2 linked regions of the Cohnella abietis genome follow. The main gene of each other region encodes a partner of the protein of the gene in region 2 in a complex. Links are inferred from orthologs where the notes say so. Each region holds a gene or a part of one and is shown on either strand. Other genes may lie near its edges. The genes, in order: katA and hfq.

What was found.
Region 1: the proteins of hfq (region 2) and katA are in contact, whole or in part, in a crystal structure (PDB 3VU3), measured with the Escherichia coli proteins. The link is inferred for Cohnella abietis from one-to-one orthologs.

What each region holds. Positions count from the first base shown.
Region 1 is NZ_AP019400.1:5,385,424-5,402,956, reverse strand. The notes cover bases 5,686-8,498. They hold katA (catalase KatA), read right to left. Parts: upstream 7,915-8,498; coding sequence 6,457-7,914; downstream 5,686-6,456. Other genes in these bases: KCTCHS21_RS23890 (stalk domain-containing protein), read left to right, coding at 8,412-8,498; KCTCHS21_RS23895 (hypothetical protein), read left to right, coding at 8,149-8,379; KCTCHS21_RS23905 (signal peptidase II), read left to right, coding at 5,686-5,883. Outside these bases: KCTCHS21_RS23930 (cache domain-containing sensor histidine kinase), read left to right, coding at 1-473; KCTCHS21_RS23925 (response regulator), read left to right, coding at 498-1,826; KCTCHS21_RS23920 (ABC transporter substrate-binding protein), read left to right, coding at 1,959-3,404; KCTCHS21_RS23915 (carbohydrate ABC transporter permease), read left to right, coding at 3,561-4,427; KCTCHS21_RS23910 (carbohydrate ABC transporter permease), read left to right, coding at 4,424-5,299; more of KCTCHS21_RS23905, read left to right, coding at 5,431-5,685; more of KCTCHS21_RS23890, read left to right, coding at 8,499-10,040; KCTCHS21_RS23885 (MerR family transcriptional regulator), read left to right, coding at 10,211-10,630; KCTCHS21_RS23880 (hypothetical protein), read left to right, coding at 10,627-11,145; ATP-dependent Clp endopeptidase proteolytic subunit ClpP, read left to right, coding at 11,159-11,743; KCTCHS21_RS23870 (DUF3369 domain-containing protein), read right to left, coding at 11,817-13,376; KCTCHS21_RS23865 (HAMP domain-containing sensor histidine kinase), read right to left, coding at 13,381-14,817; KCTCHS21_RS23860 (hypothetical protein), read right to left, coding at 14,907-15,179; KCTCHS21_RS23855 (hypothetical protein), read left to right, coding at 15,497-15,709; rnz (ribonuclease Z), read left to right, coding at 15,834-16,775; KCTCHS21_RS23845 (FAD-dependent oxidoreductase), read right to left, coding at 16,844-17,533.
Region 2 is NZ_AP019400.1:3,477,618-3,486,401, reverse strand. What follows is about bases 5,506-8,468. They hold hfq (RNA chaperone Hfq), read right to left. Parts: upstream 7,127-8,468; coding sequence 6,884-7,126; downstream 5,506-6,883. Other genes in these bases: KCTCHS21_RS14950 (class I SAM-dependent methyltransferase), read right to left, coding at 8,136-8,468; miaA (tRNA (adenosine(37)-N6)-dimethylallyltransferase MiaA), read right to left, coding at 7,157-8,146; KCTCHS21_RS14965 (transglycosylase domain-containing protein), read right to left, coding at 5,506-6,689. Outside these bases: KCTCHS21_RS14990 (methionine gamma-lyase family protein), read right to left, coding at 1-397; GTPase HflX, read right to left, coding at 423-1,721; KCTCHS21_RS14980 (AAA family ATPase), read right to left, coding at 1,748-2,734; KCTCHS21_RS14975 (YdcF family protein), read right to left, coding at 2,809-3,390; KCTCHS21_RS14970 (ribonuclease FAU-1 family protein), read right to left, coding at 3,474-4,034; more of KCTCHS21_RS14965, read right to left, coding at 4,230-5,505; more of KCTCHS21_RS14950, read right to left, coding at 8,469-8,784. UniProt on the Escherichia coli protein: RNA chaperone that binds small regulatory RNA (sRNAs) and mRNAs to facilitate mRNA translational regulation in response to envelope stress, environmental stress and changes in metabolite concentrations.

The sequences.
Region 1 (17,533 bases), 1.9 Mb from region 2 along the record:
TAAGTCGGGGAAAAACCTTAATCCCTATTTCGGAAGAGCTGAATCACATTGAAGCCTATTTGAGACTACAGTTAAAAAGAAACAACTATTCCTTCGCCATTCACTGGGAAATCGAGGAAGAAACCAAATCATATCTTATTCCTAAAGTCGTTCTTCAGCCCCTAGTAGAAAACTCTATCATTCATGGCATTCGCAAGATGGAGAAGGACGGACAGCTATGGATTAAGATTAATATGGTTGAAAATAAAATTATGATATTGATTGAGGATAACGGGTACAAGGCAGTAAATTTGAGTAAATTGAACGACATTCTGAAGGGGACGTTACCTGATGAAGGCTATGGCATGATCAATGTTAACAAAAGAATCAAGCTTCATTTTGGAGAACATTATGGATTAAGCTTCGAGCACCGGTCAGAAGGTGGAACAAGGGTCATTCTGATTATTGCAGCAACATCTTCAGATGAAATCTAACAATAGGAACCAGGGGGCGACACTATGTATAACGTTCTGGTCGTGGATGATGAATTAATGATCTGTACAGGCGTAGCTACATTATTAATGAACGCCGATATGAATATAGGGGAAGTGTTCGTAGCTAGCAACGGATTCGAGGCGCTAGATTATATCCGTTTGGAGAAAATTGATTTAATGATTACAGATATCCAGATGGATTTAATGAGCGGAATTGAATTAATAGAAACATTGTTTACTGAAAACCCCATGATTCCCGTAGTTGTCTTGTCGGCTCATGGAGAATTTGAATACGCACAGAAAGCATTACGATTTGGTGTAAAAGAATACATTGTGAAGCCGGTCATCCCTGGAGAGCTACTTAGAGTGACCAGGACTCTCTTGCTGGAGAGAGACACTCAAATGCGCTCCTTAACGGATGCGTCCTTTAATCAGAAGTTTTCCTTCGAGGACATGAGCACGAACCGAAACCATATTTTGAACGAGCTTATCTCTGAAGGGTTTAACGAAGCTGAAGTAGATGAGGTATTCCAATATTTGGGGTATGAGTTCAATGGACCATACTACTGCATGCTGGTCATCAAGCTTAATTTAATCAAGGCGGGTTTGCTGGAAAATGATATCAATTCTTTTCGCGACCGTAATTTACTAAGATATGCCTCGTTAAATGTAATTGAGGAAACGTTAGAAAAATGGGAGAGCATCGTTTTCTATAGCGGCAGCAATGCCATCTCGGTTGTTCTTCAGTTCACGCAGGAAGAGATGAATAATCCGACCCCGTTTAATGAACAGACTATGATTGCCCAACTACTCCACAACAATCTTCTCCAATTCATTAATACCAAAAGCGTTATCGGGATCAGCCGCATTAAACAAGGAGTTAAGAGCTGGGTGGACATTTCCCGAGAGGCCAACGAAGCAATTAAGTGGGGCGAGGTTCACAAGGATTACCACGTGTTTTACATTGAGGATTTCGGCAAGCGTGAAGGTCCGTTAACAGATGTAGGAGCATCTGTTACGAGCCGAGTGATGGAGGATAACAATTCCTTTATTCTAAGCGCCAAGCAGTTTATTGATGGTCATTTTCGCCAGAAAGGCTTAAAGCTGCAAGAGATTGCCGAGTTTGTATGTTTAAGCCCTAATTACTTGAGCTACTTATTTAAGAAAATCGTGGGCATTAATCTTTGGGATTACGTAACCAAGCTAAGAATGGAGGAAGGCAAGAGATTAATCCTCACGACTGATATGCGCAGATACGAAATTGCGGATGAGATTGGATACGAAACACCTGAGCACTTCAGTAAAATTTTCAAAAAGCATTATGGAATCAATCCTTCCGAAGTGAAAAATTAAGCATACGATTTGACCTGGTAATCATAATTTATCCCTTTGTTATCCATATATCACACATCGAAATGGAACTTATTGGGGCTTTATAATAAAGCTGTAAGAAAAAAACGATACCGTGAGAGGGGATATAAAAAAATGAAAAAAAGCTTTCTGATTAGCATGCTAGCACTAGTTATTGTTCTGGCAGGCTGCGGAAGTAACAAGAATTCAACTAACAATGTTCAACCGAGCGACTCATCTCCATCAGCACAAGCTTCTAATCCATCGGAGGGAGCTACAACGGAACCAGCGCCAACTAACAAAGATCCTATCAGTATAGAAGTCTATGCACCCGCAGCGGATAAGACACAAGAAATTAAAGCCTTGGACGAAAAAATTAAACGCTTTACAGCAAAATATCCCAACATATCAGTTACACAGAAGCTATGGAAATATGAGAACACAGGGATTGCAATTAAGATGGCATCCAACAGTGCACAGACCGAATTTACTACCTGGGCAACAGAAGGCAAGCTTCTATCAGGTAAGAAGTGGATTGCGGACTTGACCGAACAGCTAGCCAAATGGCCGTACGCTAAGGACCTGAATAGTGTCGCATTGGCTCCGTTCTTAATAGAAGGCAAGACTTATGGTATTCCAATTGATGCTTACTCGATGACTATCACGATTAACAAAAAGATATTTAGGGATAAAGGAGTTCCATTGCCACCTCTTGATTGGACTTGGGATGATCTTCTATCTGCAGCCAAAGCTGTTAATGATCCGGCAAAAGGAATTGCGGGATTCGTCCCTATGGGGGTAAACACGGAAGGCGGCTGGAACTGGACTAACTTCTTATACTCGGCAGGCGGTGATATTGAGACTGTAGCAGACGGAAAGGTTACCGCTGCCTTTAACTCCGAAGCAGGATTAACGGCTTTGAAATTCTACAAGGATTTGAAGGATGCTAATGTCATACCGAAAAACTGGGCATTAGGCTATGGAGAAGCACTAGCTTTATTTAACCAAGGACGTGGCGCAATGGTCATGTGCGGAGCTGCTAATGCTCTTGACGGAGCAATTAATCAAGGTGGAATTGATAAAGATGACGTCGTATTGTATCCGATTCCTTCCTTAACCAAGGGTGGGAAGCACATCGGTGTAGCCGGTGGTAACTATAAGGTTATCAATGCTTTGGCAAAGCCGGAGCAGCAGCAAGCCGCATTTGATTTTGTAGTAGATGAATACTTTACAGACGCTTATCTGGATGCTGTTGATGCACAAATTACATCACAAAAAACAGAAAATAAAATCTATGTTCCGCAGCTCATTAACTACTGGAATGACAGCTCCGAATATGGCAAGAAATATGAAGAGATCCTTGCTAAGCATGAAAATGTTTACAAATTCTCTCCTGAATTAAGCACATTGCTTGTGCCCAAATTAGAAGCGAGCTACGAGACACAAGCCTTTTATCTAGAAATGTCAAACGTTATTCAAAAAGTATTCACTAGCAAAGGCGATATCGATCTTAAGAAACTGCTAGATGATGCGGCTGAGAAACTTCAAAAGGCGACTTTCGATAAAGTGAAAATATTGTAATCGTATCTCAAGCGGGATAGTGAAAGGGGTCTATGCTGATACCAGTATTAGACCCCTTTTCCTTCTTGCTAGCTGATGAAGCTTTAAGCTTGACACATAGGATCGGGAGTGAGAATGATGGAGCTAGAACTAGAACCTCCAGTTGTTAGATCGGGATTGAGCAGGAAAACGCGGTGGTATTTTTGGGGATTACTATTTTTGCTTCCGGAAATCATCATCTTTTTCATATTTCTATGGATGCCGATATTTAAAGGAATTATGTATAGCTTCTATAACGTGGATTTTGTAAGCGGAAACTCCTTTGTTGGTTGGCAAAATTTCAAAGAGGTGCTGAGCAATCCAGATTATTATACAGCCATCAAAAATACCTTGGTGTACATGGGGCTTGCGGCGCTGATCGGGTTTTGGGTTCCTATAGCTATGGCCATCGCGGTGTCTGAGCTGAAATGGTTTCAAGGCTCTGCACGCATCGTGGGCTATCTTCCGAGTATAATACCCGCAATCGTATTATATGGAATGTGGCAGTGGTTTTTCGATGCAGTGGGTCCGATTAACTCATTCTTCAATTATTTGGGTTTACCGGATTTTGATTTCTATAGCAAGGAGCATGCGGTATTTTCTCTTATTATTTTGGAAACGTGGCAAAATTTCGGTAGTGCGACCCTGATCTATATCGCGGGACTTGCAGCTATACCCAAGGATCTATATGAAGCATCGGAATTGGATGGGGCCGGCGTATGGGCGCGGATTCGATATATTACGCTTCCTAGTATAAAAAATCTGATCTTACTTCTTCTCGTGCTGCAACTGATTGCAACATCTCAAGCCTTCCAATCTCAATTGCTAATGTTTGGAGGAGGCCCGGATAATGCCACACTAACGTATCTTCTGCTTACGACTAGGGAGGCATTCACTTTCATGAACTTCGGTAAGGCTAGTGCTATGGGAGTGATCATGTTCGCCTTCTTACTTGTCTTCTCCATTATCACGATCAAAATCAGACGTGGAGGCGACGAGGCATGAAGACGACCCGAGATCGCGCAATTATGTCCCGATATGACTTTAGAAAACCAGGAATAAAAATCACATATGGCTTTATGGTATTGTGCATCTTCCTTATTTCTCTTTCTATGCTATATCCGTTTGTCAATACATTTCTAAATTCCCTGAAGTCGACTAAAGAGTTTTTCACGTTCCCTGCACCGTTCTTTCCAAGTAAATTTTTATGGGCCAACTATAAGGAATCATTGTCGGTTCTAAATATTGCGTTATATTTTAAGAATACTTTATTTATTTTTCTCGGAAATTCATTATTCTCCTTAACCTTCATTGGGATGGCGGCTTTCAGTCTGTCGCATCTGAGAGTTCCGATGAAGAAGTGGATTACGTTATATTTTTTATCTACTCTATTAATTCCTGCGAATTCTTATTTAATTCCTAATTTTCTAAACCTGAAGGGCTTAGGGTTATTGAATAGTTATTGGGCTTACTGGTTGCCTGCGGGTGCGAACGCATTTTTCCTACTGTTGCTGAAAAATTTCTTTGACGGTATCCATAAGGAGCTGTTGGAGTCTGCAAGGATAGATGGTGCATCGGAGTTTAGGAGTTTCGCGAACATTGCTATTCCTCTATCCGTTCCTATTCTAATTACATTAATTTTGCTCGGATTTTCGACGACCTGGAACGATTTTTACTGGTCAAGCTTGGTCATGAATGAAGACAAGTTGCCTTTGGCGGCCGCCATCTATACGAAAGTTATGTATACGGGCTCGACGATCAACTGGAACATTCGGTTTGCCATTCTGACGATGACGTTAATACCACCTGCCGTTCTTTTCTTATTTTTCCAGAAGTATATTATTAGCGGTTTAAGTGTTGGCGCGGTTAAAGGGTAAGTTTGATTGGCTGAGAGAATAGTTTGAAGAAAAACATCCTGATAGTGGGGGTGTTTTTTTGATGATTCTAAGTATTCCTATATACTGATAACGAGGGATACAGACGAAGCTGCTAGGAAGAAGGGATAATTATGCTGTTCTATGCAATTGCGATAATCGTTGTTTTGGCTGACCAAATTTCTAAAATTCTAATACGTCTCTACATTAATATTGGCGATGATTTCTTATTATGGGGAGTGCGGCTTACTCACTATGAGAATAGCGGTATGGCAGGAAGCTCATTTCAAGGCTATGGAAGACTTTTTGGGGTTATAGCCGTTCTATTCGTTATTGGGGTGCTTTATTATCGCAGAAAAGGAGAACTGGGGGGAGCAATCCTTAGTAGCAGCATGGGGTTTTTAGTCGGAGGAGCGATTGGGAATGGGATTGATCGCCTGTTGTTTGGACAAGTGACAGATTTTATCATCCGCGCTGGCGGTATTCTAAACTTTGCCGATCATGCTATTGAGATCGGTGTGGTATTGCTCATTTGCCATGGTGCGGTTCAGTTTGGCAGGAGAATATTCGCTAGGTTACGGGTGTGATGGGCCGAACGGAAGCCGGGTCGCGTCTATGGTAGCAAAATGCGACGATGACGAGCCAACCGGAAGCCGGGTCGCGCCTATAGTAGCAAAATGCGACAATGACGGGCGAAACAGGAGCTGAGTCACGCCCATAGTAGCAAAATGCGACAATGACGTGCGGAACCGAAACCAACCCCCGCCCATAGTAGCAAAATGCGACGATGACGAGCCGAACCGAAGCCAACCTCACTCATAGTAGCAAAACACGACAATGACGGGCGATACCAAAGTGGTGTCTATACTAGGAAGATTGGAGCGGGTATACTAAATTTTCGAGCAACGGGGCGGGGGATAGGTATGAGGGCTGGAAGAGATTGATTAGTCGAAGGGATACGGAATTTTTGAGCAACGAAGCTGTAAGAGGCTAATTAGGCACAATTGCTTGAGATACTAGAAATGAATAAGAAATTTTCGAGCAACAGAGCTGGTTATGTGGAGGGGATAGGTACGATTGGTGATAAGTAGTTGGTAGGGGGCAGTCCCGTGGGTCATAGACCTTGAGGAACTGCCCCCTATTTAGCTATGGGAATCTAGTTACACGACCTGAGGAACGGTTAATCCAAGCCCTTCCGCGATACGTGTGCCGTACTCTGGATCGGCTTTATAGAAGTGACCAATTTGACGGAGTTTGATTTCGTCTTTTTCTACGGGTTTGATTGCTCCGACAATGGCTTCAACTAGACGGGTACGTTCATCCTCGCTAAGTAGACGGTATAAATCGCCCGCTTGCGTATAGTGATCATGATGATCGTAAGCTACACTATCCGCTTCACCGGATACAGCGTAGGCTGCAGGCTTATTCTGTGCAGATTCGGTCGGGCCGCTGAAGCTATTAGGCTCGTAATAGACAGAGCTTCCCCCATTGCTGTCGGAACGCATTTGCCCATCGCGCTGATAATTGTTTACTTCGGCTTGCGGTCGGTTGATTGGCAGAGAATTGTGGTTAGCGCCAACCCGATAACGATGTGCATCGGAGTAGGCGAACAGACGACCTTGCAGCATTTTATCCGGTGAAGCTTCAATGCCAGGCACGAATGCTCCAGGAGAGAAAGTAGCTTGCTCAACCTCCGCAAAATAGTTTTCCGGATTTCTGTTCAGCACCATGCGACCGACTTCGATTAATGGGTAGTCTTTCTGTGACCATACCTTTGAGACATCGAAGGGGTCAAAGCGATAAGTATTTGCATCCTCTAACGGCATAATTTGCACGGAAAGCTTCCATGCTGGAAAGTCGCCATTCGCAATAGCATTGAACAAATCCTCTGTATGATAATCCGGATTTTCGCCCGCAAGCTTAGCCGCAAGCTCGACATCTAGATTCTTAACGCCCTGCTCTGTTTTGAAGTGATATTTTACCCAAACAGCTTCTCCTTCGGCATTAACCCACTTAAAGGTATGGCTACCAAAGCCATGCATATGCCTGAGAGTAGCCGGAATCCCTCGATCTGACATCAATATCGTAACTTGGTGCAAGGATTCAGGGGAGAGGGACCAGAAATCCCAAACGGCATTAGGGTTTTTCAAATGGGTTTGAGGATGGCGCTTCTGTGTATGGATAAAGTCGGGAAACTTAATGGCATCACGAATGAAGAATACAGGTGTATTATTGCCGACTAAATCATAGTTTCCTTCCTCAGTGTAGAATTTCACAGCAAATCCGCGAGGATCACGAACGGTATCTGCCGAACCAAGCTCTCCCGCAACAGTCGAGAAACGGATGAACAAAGGGGTGCGTTTGCCTATTTCAGAAAGGAAGCTGGCCTTCGAATAGTTTGATAGATCTTGGGTAACTTCAAAGTAACCGTGAGCTCCTGCACCCTTCGCATGAACAACACGTTCTGGAACACGTTCTCTGTTAAAATGAGCTAATTTCTCTAGTAGATGAACATCCTGGATCAGTGTCGGTCCTCGTGAGCCAGCTGTTATTGAATTTTGGTTGTCCCCGACAGGAGCCCCCCAGCTAGTCGTCAATTTTTTGTTCTCGTCACTCATAACAGAAACACTCCTTAATGAAAGTTTTGAAAACATCACCTATTTAGAATTATTCTAAAAACCATTAAAATATGCTGTCCAATATATAGCAGCCTGCTGTAATGTATAGAACAAACGGTAGAATAGCTTAATAATAAATGATTAACATTGACTTGGAATTTAATGTAACCTTATGGAGGGGAAGAACGTTAATTAGATGAGCATATTGGAACGCACAATAAGGAGGTATTATAGTTGGGCAACGATTTTTATAGGAAATTAGGTGCTACATTTCTAGTTATTGCAGCTATCATATATGCATTTGAGCGGGTTGGCTGGCGAATAGCTTTCGCTATTGAAGCTAACAGTGGCAACGGAGTTGCTTCTCCAGTCCATACTGGCTTCTTTGATAATCTATTCGTTCCTGTGTTCAGTCTTGTTGGCATTATCCTTTTCGTATATGGGTTCCCAGGAAAGAAGGAATAGGAGTATAAGTAGGGGGAGGGGCAAAAGAAATTATGTCGATCAGTAGGCTTGTAATGTACCAATCCACTAAACTGGTAAAAATTGTTATCCTTTGCTCCCTAGCGTTAGGAAGCACCTTGTATACGTCCACTCAAACGCAAGCCCAATCTCTTGCTGCTAACGTTAAGAAGGAGGAGGCAAGCTCAACCTCATCGTCCACACGATTAACTGGCGGCCCCATCCTGAACCGTGAGGATGCAATTGCTCGTGCAAAGCTGCTGCTGCCGCTCATACCGGAGGGAGCAGAGGTTGACAATGTTACAAAAGGAATCGCTAATTACAAGTCGTGGAATATAGGGTTTGTCACACCGGAAACAGACGATAATGGGAGAAGGCTACACTCTGTTAACATTGAGCTGAGAGAGTCGGATGGTAAGCTTATGGAATTTCAAGCTTCCAAATGGTCCGGAATTACAGATACTAAAGAATGGGATTTCAGCACTCCTAGCAAAATTGATATAGAAACTGCCGCAACCATCGCGAAGAATTTTGCTGAGAACCAGCCTTGGAAGCTTGATGCCCAGTGGGTCATCAATCCTGCAAGGGAATCAGAGTACAGCACAAGAACGAATGACAAATCACAATATAAATTTAGGTTTAATAGACTAGTGAACGGAATCCGCACTGGTCCATATGGATTCAATGAATTTTCTATATTTGTTGATCGTACAAGTGGTGAAGTAACCTCCTATCAAGTCAACTGGCATGCGCTAGATTTTGCCGATCCCAAAGGTATTATCTCTAAGGAGACTGCTCAAAGTATTATTTTAGATAACTCCTTACCCTTCCTCTTTAGGTTGGATGAGGAGAAGGAGTTTCCGTTATTGTATTCAATAAATGACCGAGTCTTGGATGCGAAAACAGGTAAATTCCCTAAGAATTATAACAACGAGCCTGTGTCAACAATACCAACTGGATTCAAACCAAAGCTGAAGCAGGAACAAGCCAAACGACTGCTGCTATCGATGTACGATGTTGAGCTTCAATATTTCCCAACGGGGAATAACAAGGCTGAGTTATTTTATCATCTAATTGTTAAGCCATCAGTTCCCCTTTTCTATACGGGATCGGCTCCTTTTCTCGATTCCAACACAGGAAAGTGGCTGAATTTGGCGGGAGACACTGTAGCAGATCCGGTTCCGGCAAATAACGGCTGGGTTTATGATCTTGTAGCTTCGCCTAAGCGAATCAAATATGCTGCCGCTGTTGTGCTAGATGGACAGCTGATTCCGTTGAAGGCAGAACCTATTATTGAGAAAAATGAAGTGCTTATTCCGTTTCGTGAGCTACTTAAAGCAATGCAAGCCAATGTGACTTGGAATTCAGGTAAAAAGCTTGTGACTGCAACGACTGTGACCAAGAAGGTGCAACTGACAATCGGTAGCAAAACAGCCTATATTAATGGAAAATCGGCAAAGCTTACAGTACCTGCTCGGATGATTAATAAAAGTACCGTCGTTCCCGCTCGATTTTTAGCGGAAGCACTAGGAGCTACAGTGACATGGAATGCAGAATCAAAACTCTTACTCATTAATACTAAGAAACAAGAGCCACCTACCAAGGATGAGCTCAAGCAGCTTCGTCTTAAAGCCCAATTAAACTGGGAAGCTTTATTGAAATAAGCATATGCTATGTGAAGAAAAGCCCTTTGAGGAATACTCCAAAGGGCTTTCTTTGCAATTCAATAATAGTTACAGTATACTGTAACTATTACACTTTACTGTAACGTGTGAAATAATAAAAACATCATTCTAATAAATATCCATCATGCACTCAGGAAGGGTGAGAAGAAGTGAATCATTACACCGCGAAGCAAATCGCTGAAATGCTGCAAAACGAAGATTCACAAATGAATCTAAGGACGGTCAGATACTACACACAAATTGGTGTTATCCCAGCGCTGGAGCTTGTCGGGAATAAAAGGGTTTATACCGATAATCACCTTCATTATTTTCGCGCCATACTTACTTTGTCTAGAAGTGGAGAAACCTTGGCGACTATCCAAGAGAAGCTTCAAGGACGGCCCATGGAGGAAATCATCAGCATTGGTGAGAAGCTCCCCTTGTATCAATCAGACCAACTACTCCAGCATGAAACGCATGTTATCAATGAGGATGTCATTATTTCCATAAGCTCTCGAATTGCTCCTGAGCTGAGGACCAGAGTGATCGACACCGTTACCCAGCTTATGGCGGGAGGGGGAAACCAATGATATCGGTTAGGCTGGCCAAATCTCAGCTTGAGAATGAAGAGGGTATGAATCATCTTTGGATCCACTTAGAGGCAATTGGTCAGGTTGAGAATGCGCGAATACGTATTAATCTTCCTCAAGGGATTTATCGCCGCCGAAATCTCAGTCACTTTCATGAGGATGACTCCGGAGAAATTATCATTTATGAGCCGTCCACTCCAGATGATATTTACATGGAGATTTTTACTAGCGAGGCGATTAAATGTGAGAGGACGACCATAGAGCTCACGTTATTTTATACGGAAAATGGGGCTCCCAACCAAGTCCAGCAATGTGTAACACTCGACGTAGTGGATGAGAACGAGATGAATAATGTGGTCGTGGATGAAGAAGTCGTAACCCGAATCAAAGAGCTTCCATTGCTTGATGACGAAAGCGAGCAACAGAGGCTCAGTGATTCTTTAAAGCCAAAAGTATGGAAAATCAATGCTAGCCCATCATCAGATTTGGAGAAAAAGTACCGGATAGAGGGATAAGGAGTGAGACTTGATGAATCTAGTGCCTTATGTCGTGGAGAATACCGCTAAGGGCGAGCGTGCCTACGATATATACTCTCGGATGCTGCAGGATCGGATCATTTTTCTATCTGGAGAAATTTCTGATGCAGTAGCCAATACGGTAATTGCCCAGATTCTTTATTTAGATGCTGATGATTCTGACAAGGACATCAAGCTGTATATTAACAGCCCTGGGGGATCAATATCTGCTGGAATGGGAATCTATGATGCCATGCAATATGTTAAAGCAGATGTCAGTACGCTTTGTATGGGGATGGCCGCATCGATGGGGGCTTTCCTTCTGTCCAGCGGGACTAGAGGGAAACGCTTCGGATTGTTGAATAGTGAAATCATGATTCATCAACCGCTCGGTGGGGTGCAAGGGCAGGCATCAGATATACAAATCCGGGCAAAAAGAATTATTCAATTACGGCACAAATTAAACGAGCTTCTGGCCAAGCAAACCGGTCAGTCTATTGAGCAGATCGCCAAGGATACAGATCGAGATTACTTCATGTCTGCGCAAGAGGCAGTTAGCTACGGTCTAATTGATGCGGTTCTTACTAGTCAGCAATAACGATGCTCTAGTCGGCGCGCAACATAGTAATCAACAAAGGAGAGCCCCTCTTGCGGGAGCTCTCCTTTGTTGATTAGCTTTTCAGATCCGTAAATTGGTCTCTTATATTTAATATGCTCGGCAAGTTATCGAAGAAAAGGGTAACTAGCTGAGGGTCAAAATGCTGCCCGCTCTCTTGTCGGAAGTAATCTAGTATCTCTTCAAGCGGCCATGCTTTCTTGTACACTCTTTCGCTTCCAAGCGCATCGAATACGTCAGCAAGTGCAGCGATTCTGCCATAGATATGAATGTCTTCCCCGGCCAAACCGTTCGGATAGCCTTGACCGTTATATTTCTCATGATGCTGATGAGCTATAATGGCAGCGGTTTTGATAATATGGCGGTTAGAATGATTTAGCATGGCGTAGCCGTGATTGGTATGCATTTTTATCGTATCGAATTCTTCTGGCGTGAGCTTGCCTGGCTTATTCAGAATGGCATCAGGTACGGCAACCTTACCTACGTCATGCATCGATGATGCAAGTCTGACGATCTCGGCCTCTTCCTCGGGAATGCCGTATTTAAGAGCTAGAAGCTTAGAATATTCAGCTACTCTTTTGACGTGATTCCCCGTTTCCTTAGAACGCGTCTCGGCTATTTCTCCTAAGGTGAAAATAATTTCCTTCTGTGTATTTTCGACTTCCTCATTCAAGTATATGTTCTCGAATGCTACAGAAACGTTGGAGCTATATACTTCAATAAGATACCGATTCCATTCGTTTAAGGGGTTGGAGCCTTCGAAATAGATAACATTCTCACTGCCTGCTTTGCTCCGGAAGTAGCACGTGAAATGGTCATCAAAGAAAGAGCCCTTCTTATCGCGAAATGTACTCTCAATCCTTCTGAGAACATGTTCAGGAACGACTTCCTCGATTTTCTTGCTTTCATCGGGAGAGAAATCCCCGGTTGCTGCGAGAATATATATTTCCTCCTGCCCTTTGGAGACAGCGAAGCTGTTGCAATGAAGCGCGTTTCTATTCAAATTCATAATCGAGGTCAGCTGGGTAAGAACACCAGAGGCGAATTTTCTCATAGACTTCAGTTCGAACAAATCTGCCGAGGAATTAATGATTTTCTCTAAGCCAATCTTGTTATTCTCAATGATCATAATATCCCGGTATGAACGCAAGGCCGACATAACAGTAGTAAATAGCTTCTGAGATGTTAATTCCGTTTTTTCCTTATAATCGTTAATGTCGTAGTTCATGATTACGGTTTTCTCAGGTGCTTGGCCGGGCTGCCCAGTTCGCAGGATGATCCGGACCGCCTGGTACTTTAATTGCTCACGTATGTATTTCACAATTCTCAATCCCGAATCGTCTTGCTCCATAACGACGTCTAGTAGAATGATAGCAATGTCGGAATGATCGCTGATGACTTGGAGCGCTTCCTTCTCAGAGTGAGCGCTTATGAGATCTAGTCGCCTGCCATCGAATTCGAAATCGCTCAACACCAAACGGGTAACGTTATGAACCTCCTGCTCGTCGTCTACGATAATTATTTTCCACTTTTCTTTCTCCAAGCTTGACACTGGTGGCTCTACCTGATCATCTTCTGCGAATATAAGGAAATCTTCTTGTTGATTGCTTACCACTATGTCATCCCTCGTTCATCATTGGAATTTGAATAATAAAGTTGGTGCCTGAGCCTACTTTGCTCTCGCATCTGATCGTACCGCGAAGTGATTGTGTGACTAGATTATATACAATATGCATCCCAAGTCCGGTTCCCCCGTTACTCCGATTGGTAGTGAAGAAGGGATTAAAGATTTGCTGAACGACTTCAGGAGGCATTCCTTTACCATTATCCGAATAATGCAGGGTAAAATCGGTGAAGTGGGAGGAGACAGTAATAGAGATCTGACCCTCATCGTCTGGGTTAAAGGCATGTATAAGAGAATTCATTATCAAATTAGTTACGATTTGTGAAATGGCACCGGGATCATTAAAAAGTACAATGCCATCATTACCTGTTACTTGAACCTGATGCTTCGTCTTCTTAAGATTAGGCTGTAGGCTTATTAGCACTTCTTTAATATATTCTTTAATTTTGAACCTTCTCTTCATGTCGATAGATCGGTCTACGGCTACCTGTTTGAAGCTTCTAATCAGCTCTGATGCACGATATAGATTTGTTTGAAGCATGCCAGTCGTTTCACTCACCGTGTTGAGATACTCTTCCAAGTCTGACCGCTTCATCTTGCTGTCCTGGAACAGGAGCTGAAAGGCTTTTGTCTTCTCATCCATGTATGAGGCAGCAGTTACGCCAATGCCAATGGGAGTATTAATCTCATGCGAGACGCCAGCAACTAGGTTTCCCAAGGCTACCATCTTCTCTGATTCTACTAGCTGCTTCTGAGCTTGCTGTAATTCCTTGTAACGGCCTTCTAGGTCGATAACCATATCGTTGAAGGCAGAGGCAACCTCATTTATTTCTTGGCTAGAGTCAAGGACAATCTCTTTGTACGCAGAGCCCATCTTCATAGTAACTGCGGCATCTCTAATTTTAAGTAACGGACGAATAAGTAATTTGCGAATAATAATCGATAATACGACAAGTAAAAGCACGGCAATGGCAAGACCAACAACAATAATGAATAGAATCCGATTTGAGATTAAATCTGAGCTTTCTGATGTATCTACCAGTAGTTCAATAGCACCAACTGTAACCCCATCTTCTTTAAGAGGAGCTGTTAAACGATCTTTAGGAATACCATCAGCATCATTACGGATATGCGATATCAGAGTCTCATTTTTGGAAACCTGAATTGCGTTTAATAAATCCGGTGGGGAGGGGTTTCCGATAAGCTCCCGGTCTGTTGAAGCAAGTACCTTATCTTGTCCATACAGTGTTAATTGCAGAACATTCTCATTCTTGTATTGTATGTAATCAAAGATTTGCTGAACGTCATGTATGGAGTGGGATTCTTCGTACCTGCCGTTGATTGCAGTTGTCATCCCGTCCAGTTGGCTGACGTAGGTTTCCTCAACAGCCTTCTGAAGAGTGTAGGAATCAAACCAGACTATGACTGACATTAATAGCACAGTTACGGTAGTGAAAAGAGTTACTATCCGAGTTTGTAGGCTTAATTTATTGAGCACGAGGTTCTCCTGTAAAGGGAATATTATTTGATTTCAAAATCGTATGTTTTGGTGACGTCATAGGGGGTATGATCGTTGTTATGTAAGGAAACTTTAAGAGTATGCTTACCTTGAGATAGGTTTGGGAAAACCTGCTGACCTTGCTTGACTGCTACTTTAGCACCGTTATCCAAATACATATGGATATGGCCTTCACCATCCTGGCGAGCCTTCCCATAATGCTCCGGGGATATAGTCATGTCCGTATTCACTTTTACCGTAACCTGATTGTCTTCAATATCTAATTTGACATCCAATGAAGGTGTATGTTTTGCATGCTCGTTTACACTGCTTGAATTCGAGGTGCTACTGCAGGCTGTCAAAATCAGACAACATATGAGCAATAAACATAAAAATCTCATTTTCTCACCTCATTTATGTAAGTTAATGATTCTATTATAAGGTTTTTTATCTCATTTTGTTGGGATTTCTTTCCCACTACGAAGGTCCTAGCCTGAATTAGACAAAGACAAGAGGGGTAAGCTGAAACTATCGAATTTTTTTACAGAAAAACAGTTAATAAGCGCTCCGATGATGTAAAATAAGAAGGGTAATCTTACATGGGGTGATAAAAATGAGCGATAATAATACGACGCCTAACGAGGCTTCAGTGGAAGAAACGAAGAAATCGAACCAGACGGATGCGATCAAACGTATATTGGAAAAGAAAAAACAGGCTCAACGTTCAGCTAATGGACAACAAGGCAACGCTTCTGGCGGAGTTAAGGCTATGAAGACACAAATCCATAAGGTGCAAAATAACCAGAAGAGACGGACGGGTGTTTAAAGACTAACACTATGCCTAAGTTAGATGGGTATGTTCTTAGCATTCTAGGTTTTTTCCTTTATTGATAACTCTGATTAGTTTATTGTGCCTGTTAGCGGTACAAGCTATCGGAGGAGGTGTTGGCATGGAGCTTTGGTTTTTGGGAACGAGCGCAGGCATGCCAATTGCGAACAGGAATGTAACAGCTATTGCTCTGCAAATGCCGCAAAACAGAGGAACGTTCTGGATGTTCGATTGTGGGGAAGGTACGCAGCATCAGCTGCTTCGTTCTCCCTTCCGATTAAGCCGGCTGGAGAAGCTGTTCATTACCCATTTGCATGGGGATCATCTTTTTGGACTTCCTGGTTTATTAAGCAGCAGATCATCGCTTGGTGGAACCGAGCCATTGGATTTGTATGGTCCCCCTGGGTTGCGCGAATTTATTGAGGCTACTTTAAGGATCAGTGAAACTCATCTGGGTTATCCGCTTCGGATTCATGAGATAGAAGAAGGAACAGTATGTGAGGATGACTTCTTTACAGTAGAAGCAGCTAAGCTCGATCATCGGATCGATAGCTTCGGCTACCGAATAACTGAGCTTCCCCGTACCGGCGTTCTTAATACGGAGCTGCTTGCTAAGCTGGGTGTTCCATCAGGTCCCTTATACGGTAGCTTAAAATCTGGCAGAGACATTACGCTGGAAGATGGGCGAATAATTCGCTCTGCTGAAGTAGTCGGAAATCCACTGCCAGGCAGAATTATTGTCGTTCTGGGGGATACTAAGCCTTGTGATAGTGCAATAGAGCTTGCAAGGGGTGCAGACTTACTCGTTCATGAAGCCACGTTCGCTAATGATTTGGTGGACAAAGCAGGAGAGTATGGTCATTCCACAACCCTTCAGGCAGCGGAAACTGCACAGGCAGCAGGTGTGAAGTGGCTGTTGATTACTCATTTTAGCTCCAGATATAGCTCAGAGGATTTAGCGAGTCTGGAGGCTGAATCGAGGATAGTGTTCAGTCATACGGATGCGGCAGTGGAGTTGAAGCCCTATGCCATCCCTCGTACGACAGCGCGCAATAGCGATTAACAGATAGGAGCTATCTCTACAGGTGTACCAGATCCTGAGAGAAAGCTCCTGTCTGTTGTTTAGTATCATTAGCTCATAGCATAAGCTTGAAGACCGGCCTGATTCAGTAGGTTCCAAGGTTTATTGTAATGAGGCTGGAAGAAGAAGTCGATGAAGCCTAGCTCGTCCATCGTCATTTTGTTCTGGATGCATACCGATAACGTATTAATGGATTGAGTGAGATCCACCTTCGAGAGTACCTGAGCTCCGACAATTATCCCACTGCCTTCTTCATAGACGACCTTTAACAAAGCTTTTTCATGAGTGGGCATGAACTCAGGGCGATAGTCGTCATTGATTGTGATTTCTTTCACATTCATTCCCGCGTCAATAGCCGCTTGTTCAGTTAAGCCGGTCGAGGCAATATTGTAATCGAAAATTTTAATGCCCGACGTTCCTTGTGTGCCCATATATTTAATTGTTGGTTTGACTAAATTACGGGCTACGAGCGTACCCATCCGAATGGCGTTGGTGGCGAGTGGAATATAAGCCTGCTTGCCAGTTGGATTAAATCGGATAGCACAGCTATCTCCGGCTGCATAAACATCGGGGCAGCTTGTTTGCATATATTCATCAACGATAATAGCTCCATTAGGCAGCATCTCAACTTGATTTTCAAGTAATCCAGTATTCGGTCTAAATCCTATGCACAGAATAACGAGATCAGCTTCATATTCTCCTGCAGTAGTAATGACTTTATTGACACGGCCGTTGTTGTC
Region 2 (8,784 bases):
CATCCCCTGGTTTGCCAATGACCTTATGGAGAGTATCGTATGGGCGTCCCGTTACGAACAACAGCTCGTCACCTGGACGCAACACCCCGAATAGCGCCGCGGAGATCGTATGTGTACCCGAAACCAAATGAGGCCTGACGATTGCGGCTTCAGCACCGAACACATCTGCATAAACCAAATCCAACACTTCACGTCCACGATCATTGTAACCATAGCCCGTAGAAGCGGCAAAATGATAATCACTCACCTTATGCTTCTGAAAGGCTTGGATAACCTTCCATTGGTTCTTCTCGACTATTTTATCCATAATTCTAAACTGCGGTGAAACCAGCTGCTCCGCTTCGTCCGCCCATTGCTCCCATTGCTCTTCAAACTCTAACTGTATGTTGCCCTGCATGATGGACTTCCTTTCGCCTTATAAACTAAGCCTCTTGCTCTACTACACGATAGGGCTCTAGTGCGCGCCCTGATTTCTCCATATCGGTCGGATTTACTCTCACTGTTAGAAGAAGTAAATCCTCCTCCGTATCCTGCTCAATGACTTCTCCGACCCTGTATACGAGCGCTGCCAAATCTCCACGAGACGCCGGAATTCGGAATAGAGCGACATCGCCCAATATTCTGTCCTCGATTGCTTCCCTTAAATGCAGCATATCCTGGTCATTAAAGGAGCTCACACGAATAGTATCCTGCCCTCCGGAAAGCATAGACAAGGCTTCCTCAGAGCTTACATCAATTTTATTATAAACGACAAGTATGGGCGTCCCGCCCGCGCCAAGCTCCTGCAGTACCTCTTCAACGACCTTTTTTTGCCGTTCTCTCATCGGAGATGAGGTGTCTACGACATGCAGCAGCAGATCCGCTTCCCCCGCCTCCTCCAACGTGGCGCGAAATGCAGCAACCAAATCATGAGGAAGGTTCTGGATGAAACCAACCGTGTCCGTAAGTATAATCTCTTTGCCGCTCGGCAGGATCAGATTGCGTGAGGTTGGATCCAATGTAGCAAAGAGCTTATCTTCTGCCAACACATCCGCTTCCGTTAGCTGCCTAAGTAAAGTAGACTTCCCCGCATTCGTGTAGCCGACAAGCGCTACCTGCACTACGCCGGCTTTACGCCGGCGCTCGCGGTGAAGGTTGCGAGTAGCAGTTACAGTATCCAGTTGACGCTTAAGCTCCGTAATTCTATCCCGAATGTGACGACGATCTGTCTCCAGCTTCGTTTCCCCTGGACCTCTTGTTCCAATACCGCCGCCTAGTCTAGACAGATTTTTCCCTTGTCCAGATAGCCTTGGTAGCAAATAAGAAAGCTGCGCCAGCTCGACCTGCAAAATACCTTCTCGGGTTTTGGCGCGACCTGCGAATATATCTAGGATCAGCTGCGTTCTGTCGATGATTTTCATATCCAATGTTTCTTCTAGATTGCGGACTTGTGCGCCAGACAGCTCCTGATCGAATATCGCAGTCGTTGCTCCTGTTTCCTCGGCTAATGCATGAATTTCCTGCGCTTTTCCTTTACCTACAAAATATTTCTTATCAGGAACCTCTAGATTTTGCATAATAGAATCAACAACCTCAACACCTGCCGTTTCCGCTAACGATGCCAACTCATCCAGCGAATGCTCAGGATCGGCGCCTGATCTTTTGACCTTATCCGTTACAAGACTAACCAATATCGCTTTCTCGCGATCTGCTGTGCCTGTTTCATACGTGCTTTGTCTCATCAACATGACCCTCTCTCTATGTAAACTTAAAGACTGCGAACGTCTTCCGGTCGTAGCGCCATGAGCTCCTGTCTACCAGGAGAAACCGATGGATACTGGGAAAGCAAACGAACGGCCTGATAGCGAATTGCCCGCTCCAATACGTTTCGTACATATCTGGCATTGCTAAAATCGTAGATGGATTCTGTCTTCTCCTGTATAAGAAGCTGACGGAGCTTGAACAAGGTTTGGGGAAGCAGCGTATAATCCCGTTCCTTAGTCATTCCTTCTGCAATTTGGACGAGCTGATCAACCGTATAATCGGGAAACTCCATCTGAATAGGAAATCGCGAAGGAAGTCCGGGATTGGTCATAATAAAAGCATCGATCTCTAACGTATATCCAGCTAATATGAGCACAAATTGATTTTTGTAGTCCTCCATCGCCTTGACCAAAGTATCGATAGCTTCTTTTCCAAAATCCTTCTCCCCGCCACGCGCCAAGCTATAAGCTTCGTCTATAAACAACACACCGCCGAGTGACTTTTTGACAAGCTCTCGTGTCTTCTGCGCTGTATGCCCAATATACTCCCCTACAAGATCTGCCCGTTCAACCTCGACAAGATGTCCTTTAGCCAGTAATCCCATACTTTGAAATAGCTTTGCAAGCAGCCTAGCTACCGTCGTTTTTCCAGTGCCCGGATTTCCCTTAAAGATCATATGGTAAACGTGGGCTTGAGCCTGCAAACTCGCTTCACTGCGGTATTGCATAATTTGCAGCAACGCATATATTTCGTAAACCAGCTCTTTAATATTATCCAGCCCGACCATCCGGTCAAGCTCCTTTTGCCATTCTACCCATGGCCCGGTTTGGGGCAACAATCTGTTGCTCCCATTAGAATCCACTGTTCCAGTCGCTGAGCCCGCCACAGAGTCATGCTCCGAATTACGCAAGATGACGTTAATTTGCCGGGAGGGCCTTTGTTGAGCGGCCGAAGCTTCCCTAACGTCCGATGTGCTCGCTTTAGCGTTCATGACGTTTCACCCCATATGGCTTGTGTCGACGAATTTGCCGCAATACCAATGTATTCCGTTCGTCCGATCCCTAGTCATAGGAACAGCTTCATACCTAACCATTTTGTATAAGCTAATATTTCTCGTGTCACATGATAGGACATCTTAAGCACCTTGGAGTCCGTCACGCTAACCTGAACAGGATCGTAGCCAAGCTTCTTAGCAATGTTCTCCGCCCGTGACCCGTGATAGCTATGAGTAACAATAACCGCTGTTTTCCAATCCTGCTGCTCCATAATTTCTTGTGAGAAAAGCAGATTCTCATATGTACTTCTTGAGAGGGTATCCATTTCAATTGCCTGTTCAGGAACGCCTTTCTCGAGCAAATAATTGCGCATTCCTTCTGCTTCAGTCAAGGTTGCACCATTGTCATCCAAGCCACCTGTTACGATAAAATGCTTAAAAGCACCAGCATGGTACAGCTTTAAGCTTTGATCTAACCTCTCACGTAAGCCAGGACTTGGTGCGTTGTTCCATAGTGTGGCACCTAGAACAATGCCCACGTCAGCTTTCATAGCACTCTCGTTCTCAGACGTTCCATGGTAGCTCGTTATCAGGTAATAAAGTGATCCGCACCAAGTCATGAACGCAACCAGTCCCACCAATACTAACCACAATAATGCTCTGAGCCACCTAGGACGCCTCGGCCTCACAGCGAAGGAAGGGGAGGCAGATACCCTCCCTTTATTAAACCCGTACATCAAATAGTTCCTTTCTCCCATCCCAGCTTATCAAGCAGCACTCGTCTATGAGTCAAGCTGAGATCAAAATACGGAAATTTATTCTGGTTAATGAGCTCCATAAGTCTTCCCGCCGTCTTCTGTGCCATCGCAGAATCCTTCGCCGTAATTTGCCCTTCATCCAAAGCCTCTTCCAGCTCATCCTCATCCAGCAGCAGCTTTTCACCCGTCGGCAGAACAACGATATCGAGAAATAGATCATCAAACCACGGAACCTGTTGATCCGTTAATCCTTGGACCTTGCATATATCGATATACCACTGCACGACTTGACCTTTGTTATCGAACATCGTAGTAACGACAAAATGCTCTCCCCGTGGAAAATGCTGCATCCATAAGTAACCTTTATCAGCTAAACACATTCTCCGGCCATTGTATTCCTTCCACAAGGGGTCACGTAGCTCGTGAATTCGATACAAAGTAACGAAGCCCCTGAAATGGGCATCATCCATCGGAATACATGCATAGCTTTTCTTTAATATACGGCGCCAATTAGCGCGATCGGAAAATTTACGTTTCATGCCTACTTTCCTTTCCGTTTATCCAACCTTAGTGATAATGCCCGTGCTGCCGATTAGACAGCTCAATATATAAAGAGCTTACCACAAGTTGCCTTTCCGAACCAGTTGAGCGCGTCCCCAGCAAACGTAATAAAAGCAGCTGATCGTCTTTCAGATCAGCTGCTTTTATGGGACGCTCATCAAGCATCAAATTCGTTAACCCGCAGGAGGACTGGCAGGTGTATCACCGATTGGCGTTTCACTTGGATTGTTGGTTGGTGTAGGGCTCGGTGTTGGACTCGGGGTTGGACTTCCCCCAGGAACTACAATCTCTATCGGCGGTGACTCTGGTGGCGATTCAGACTCCTCTGGGGGATCAACCTCCCCACCTTCTTCTCCAGGTGGAGGCGTGGCCTCGAGACCTGTCGTAACTGTAATAGTCACCTTCTCTGACGGTGCACTCTCCATTTTCTTGGATGCTTGGTACGCTGTTACGTAATAGGTTATCACCTGATCCGGCAATATCGCGTAATCGTCGTACGACGGATCAGCGGTTTCTGCAATCTTTCTGAAATCTGCTTCACCGTTTACCTTGCGATAGATTTTGTATGTCATCCCCTCATTAGCTACAGGGGACCAGGTAAGCTCGACGGACACCTGCTCTGGGGAATACGCGGCTATTAAGCCGTTAATTCCCGCAAGCTTCTCATCATCCTTCAAGCCCGAAGGAATAGGGAAGCTCTTGTGTTTCACGCCTTCCATAGCTTTGGACATTACCGCAGAGAACATGGCTGCAGCCTGACCACTGCTTTTCTTCAAATAGTGATCCTTGTCTGTTTTGTCATAGCCATACCATACTGCAGCCGTCCACTCCGGCGTATAGCCAACGAACCAAACATCACGGTTTCCAGTTGTCTTAAAGTTAGGGATACCAGCCTGCGTAGTTCCTGTCTTCCCTGCGATTGGGCGTCCACCGAAATTAGCACGTACGCCAGTTCCGCCCTTCTGTACGACGCCCTGTAGAAGCTGAGTAACGTAATACGCCGTATTCTCACTCATAACCCTCGTAGCACTGGACTCGTCGTATTCGTATACCTTCTTGCCTCTGCTGTCTTCGATCTTTAAGATACTGTGCGGGTCTTGAAGAGTTCCGCCATTGGCGAACGCACCGTATGCTCTTACCATCTGCACGGGAGTTACGCCACGATACAGACCTCCCAGTGCAGTCGAAAGGTTTCGATCTTCTTTTTCCAGCTTAATTCCTAGCTTCTCCGCGAATGAGAGTCCTTTGCTAATTCCAATCTCATTCAGCAGCCATACTGCAGATGCATTACGCGATTCTTTAATCGCTTGCTTCATGGGTATCGTTCCTAAATAGTTCCCATTGGAATTCGAAGGACAATAATTCCCATAACATTTCTTAACATCCTGTACCGTCGACCACGGATAATAATCCCCTGTATCAATAGCTGCACCGTAGTCTACGATTGGCTTGAATGATGAGCCAGGCTGACGTTGCTGCGTAACGCGATTTAACCCTTGTATCTGGTAATCACGACCGCCGACCATAGCGATTAAAGATCCGTCATACTGGTCCATAATGACCATAGAGCCTTGAACGAGTCTCTCATCCTTACTTGTCTCAAACCTCTCGGCATTGGCGAATTCATTCTCCATTGCTGTTTGAGCCTTCGTATTAATCGTTGTCGTAATGCGATAGCCCGCACTCCGCAGCTCTTCCTCACTAAGTCCGGTTTTCTCGATTGCCTCATCTAGCACATAATCTACATAAGTGAGGTATTTACCTGTTTGGCCTGACGCTTTTTTGATATCATAAACGACCTTAGCCGCTGCTTCCTTTTCCTCTAAGCTAATAAGCCCTTGATCGTACATAAGCTTAAGCACGACAGCTCTGCGATCCATCGACCTCTCTGGATTGCTTATCGGATTGTACGTACCTGGTGACTTAGGAATACCGGCTAATGTAGCGATCTGCCACAATTCCAATTTGTCCAAATCAGATACATTAAAATAATATTTAGCAGCCGTCTTTACGCCATATTGTCCTTTACCAAAATAGATCCGGTTCAAATACAGCTCAAGAATCTGTTGCTTGCTCCACTTCCGTTCAAGAGCCAGCGCAATAGATGCTTCTGTTCCTTTACGGAAAATCGTCTTATCTGCATTCAGGAACAGATTTTTAGAGAGCTGCTGGGTGATGGTGCTCGCACCCTCCTTGGCGCTCCGTGCAATGACGTCCTTCACGAGAGCTCTACCAATTCCCAACAAATCAATACCATTGTGCTCGAAAAACCGTTTGTCCTCAGTCGCTACGAAAGCATCCTGTAGCTTTTTCGGAATTTTGTCAAAGGAAACAAATTCACGATTCCCTTCAGAAACATACAGCTTGGCTATTTCCTTGTCGTTCTGATCTACGATGACTGAAGCTTTGTCTAAGTTTAATTTATTTACATTAGCACTAAGAATTCGTTCACCGTTAAGGATAACTAGCAAATAACCTACTACCGCACATACAATTGCAAATAATACTACGAAAAATATCCAAATAAGTACGGCTTTTTTTCTTCCCTTACGAGGTCCCTTGCTCTTTCCTTTCCCTTTAGCCTTGCTGCTCTTGCCTCGTGAGATAGTTCCCTGACCTTCAGGCTGGTTCATCTTGTTCTCCCCTTCTATCCATTACTCTCTCTACTCTCTAATTTACCCAAGTATTATTTCTTAACCCTATTATAGCTCAACTCTCCATAAAGAAAGAACAACCCGGTAAAGGGTTGCTCAGGTGCCGGCCTATTCTGTTAGACGCTTTTTACTAAGCAAAAGTTTCACAATACCGGTAGCTTGGAAACTCTGGATCAGTTATCAGATCCGCTATCCTGTTGCATGAGAGATACATTACGCTGTGGCATAAACGTGCTAATTGCATGTTTGTATACCATTTGTTGACGTCCTTCGCTGTCAATTACGATGGTGAAGTTGTCAAAGGCGCGAACGATACCGCGAATTTGAAACCCATTGGTCAAATAAACAGTTACCGGAATGCTGTCTTTGCGAAGTTGATTAAGAAATGTATCCTGGATGTTAATGGACTTGTTCATTGGCCGTAAACCCCCATCGCCACATCATATTTATGAATAAATATATTCAATGTCAATCAGAAACTTTCCTGCTATTATAGCACAGATCTCTTGAAAAAGTTCGCTCATTTTTTCTTCTTTCTCGATATGAACCCATTCTAATGCTTTCATATGACGAAACCATGAAAGTTGCCGCTTCGCAAAATGCCTTGTATCGCGCTTCAAAATTTCAACCGCAGCGTCATAATCCATCTCTCCAGCTAGATAAGCGACGATCTCCTTATAGCCAAGACCTCTCATAGAAACCGCTTCGCGAGGAATGCCTTCCTTCAGCAAAACACTTACTTCTTCTACTAACCCGGCAGCCATCATATCATCGATTCGTTGCTCTATTCGATGATACAGCTCGGCCCTATCCATAGTCAATCCGATGATACATAAACGATAAGGAGATTTTTTATCATCTCCACGGGATTGGTCCTGCTGCTCGGACAACGGTTTGCCCGTCATATGAAAAACTTCTAACGCACGTATGACTCTGCCTTCATCGTTGTAATGTAGCTTAGCTGCCGTAAGCGGATCAATAACGGCTAAGCGTTCATGCAGCGCCTCGGGACCATTCGTGAGTGCAAAGGCTCGCATCTGTTCTCTGTAAGCTTCATTAACGCCAATATTTTGGAATTGAAACCCATAGCATACAGACTCCACATATAACCCTGTTCCCCCTACAATGAAGGGCAACCGTCCACGGCTATGAATGTCTTGAATTTTTTGTGTGCATAAGCTTTGAAACTCCGACACGGAAAAAGGATGGTCCGGCTCACATATATCAATGAGATGGTGTGGAATACCTTCACGATCTTCAGGCATGAGCTTAGCAGTACCGATGTCCATCCTCCGATATACCTGCATGGAGTCCCCACTAATGATTTCTGCATTTAAGGCTTTAGCTAATTGAAGACTAAGAGCAGTTTTACCTACCGCAGTTGGACCTACCAAGACGAGCAACAGAGGACGATCGTCTGTTTCACTATTCAATATCTATCACCCCGTATGCTACTGACGAGGCAGACGCTCGCACAAGCCTGAAGCCAAGCCGCTCGAATTGTCTGCTGTCGCGATGATCTTTAAGAACAACTTTCTTACGTGCGATGCGAATGGCGTCCTTCACCGCTTCCTCTGTTAACGGCTCCTTGAACGCTTGTGACCGAAGTGGAATAAGCGAGCTCGACATCGTAACTGGCTTCTCAAACATTGGATCGAAATAAATGATATCTACACTTTTATCGTCCATTTTGCTCAGGATATCCTCATATCGTCCTTGATCAACCTGTATAGCGCGCATCGCTTCATCGATATCAGGCAATCCCGTTTCGTAGGTTTGCAGCCCCTCACGGACAATTATATGAAGAACATCCGATGCCTCTAAGGCAACGACTGTACCTTGCTTCCCAACTGCGTAGCTAAAAACAAGCGCATCGGAGCATAAGCCAGCCGTGCAATCCAGCACCTTATCACCTGCGGTAGCTCCTGAAACGGCCAACAAAGTGTCGTTACCGCCGTCTCTTAGCCGTTTAAGTCTGACAAGCGCCATACTCGGGTGATAATAAAATGGATGCTGCCCCTCCTGCAAGAGTCTAACTTCCGTTGGGCTGACGACAACGATCTCATCTGTAGCC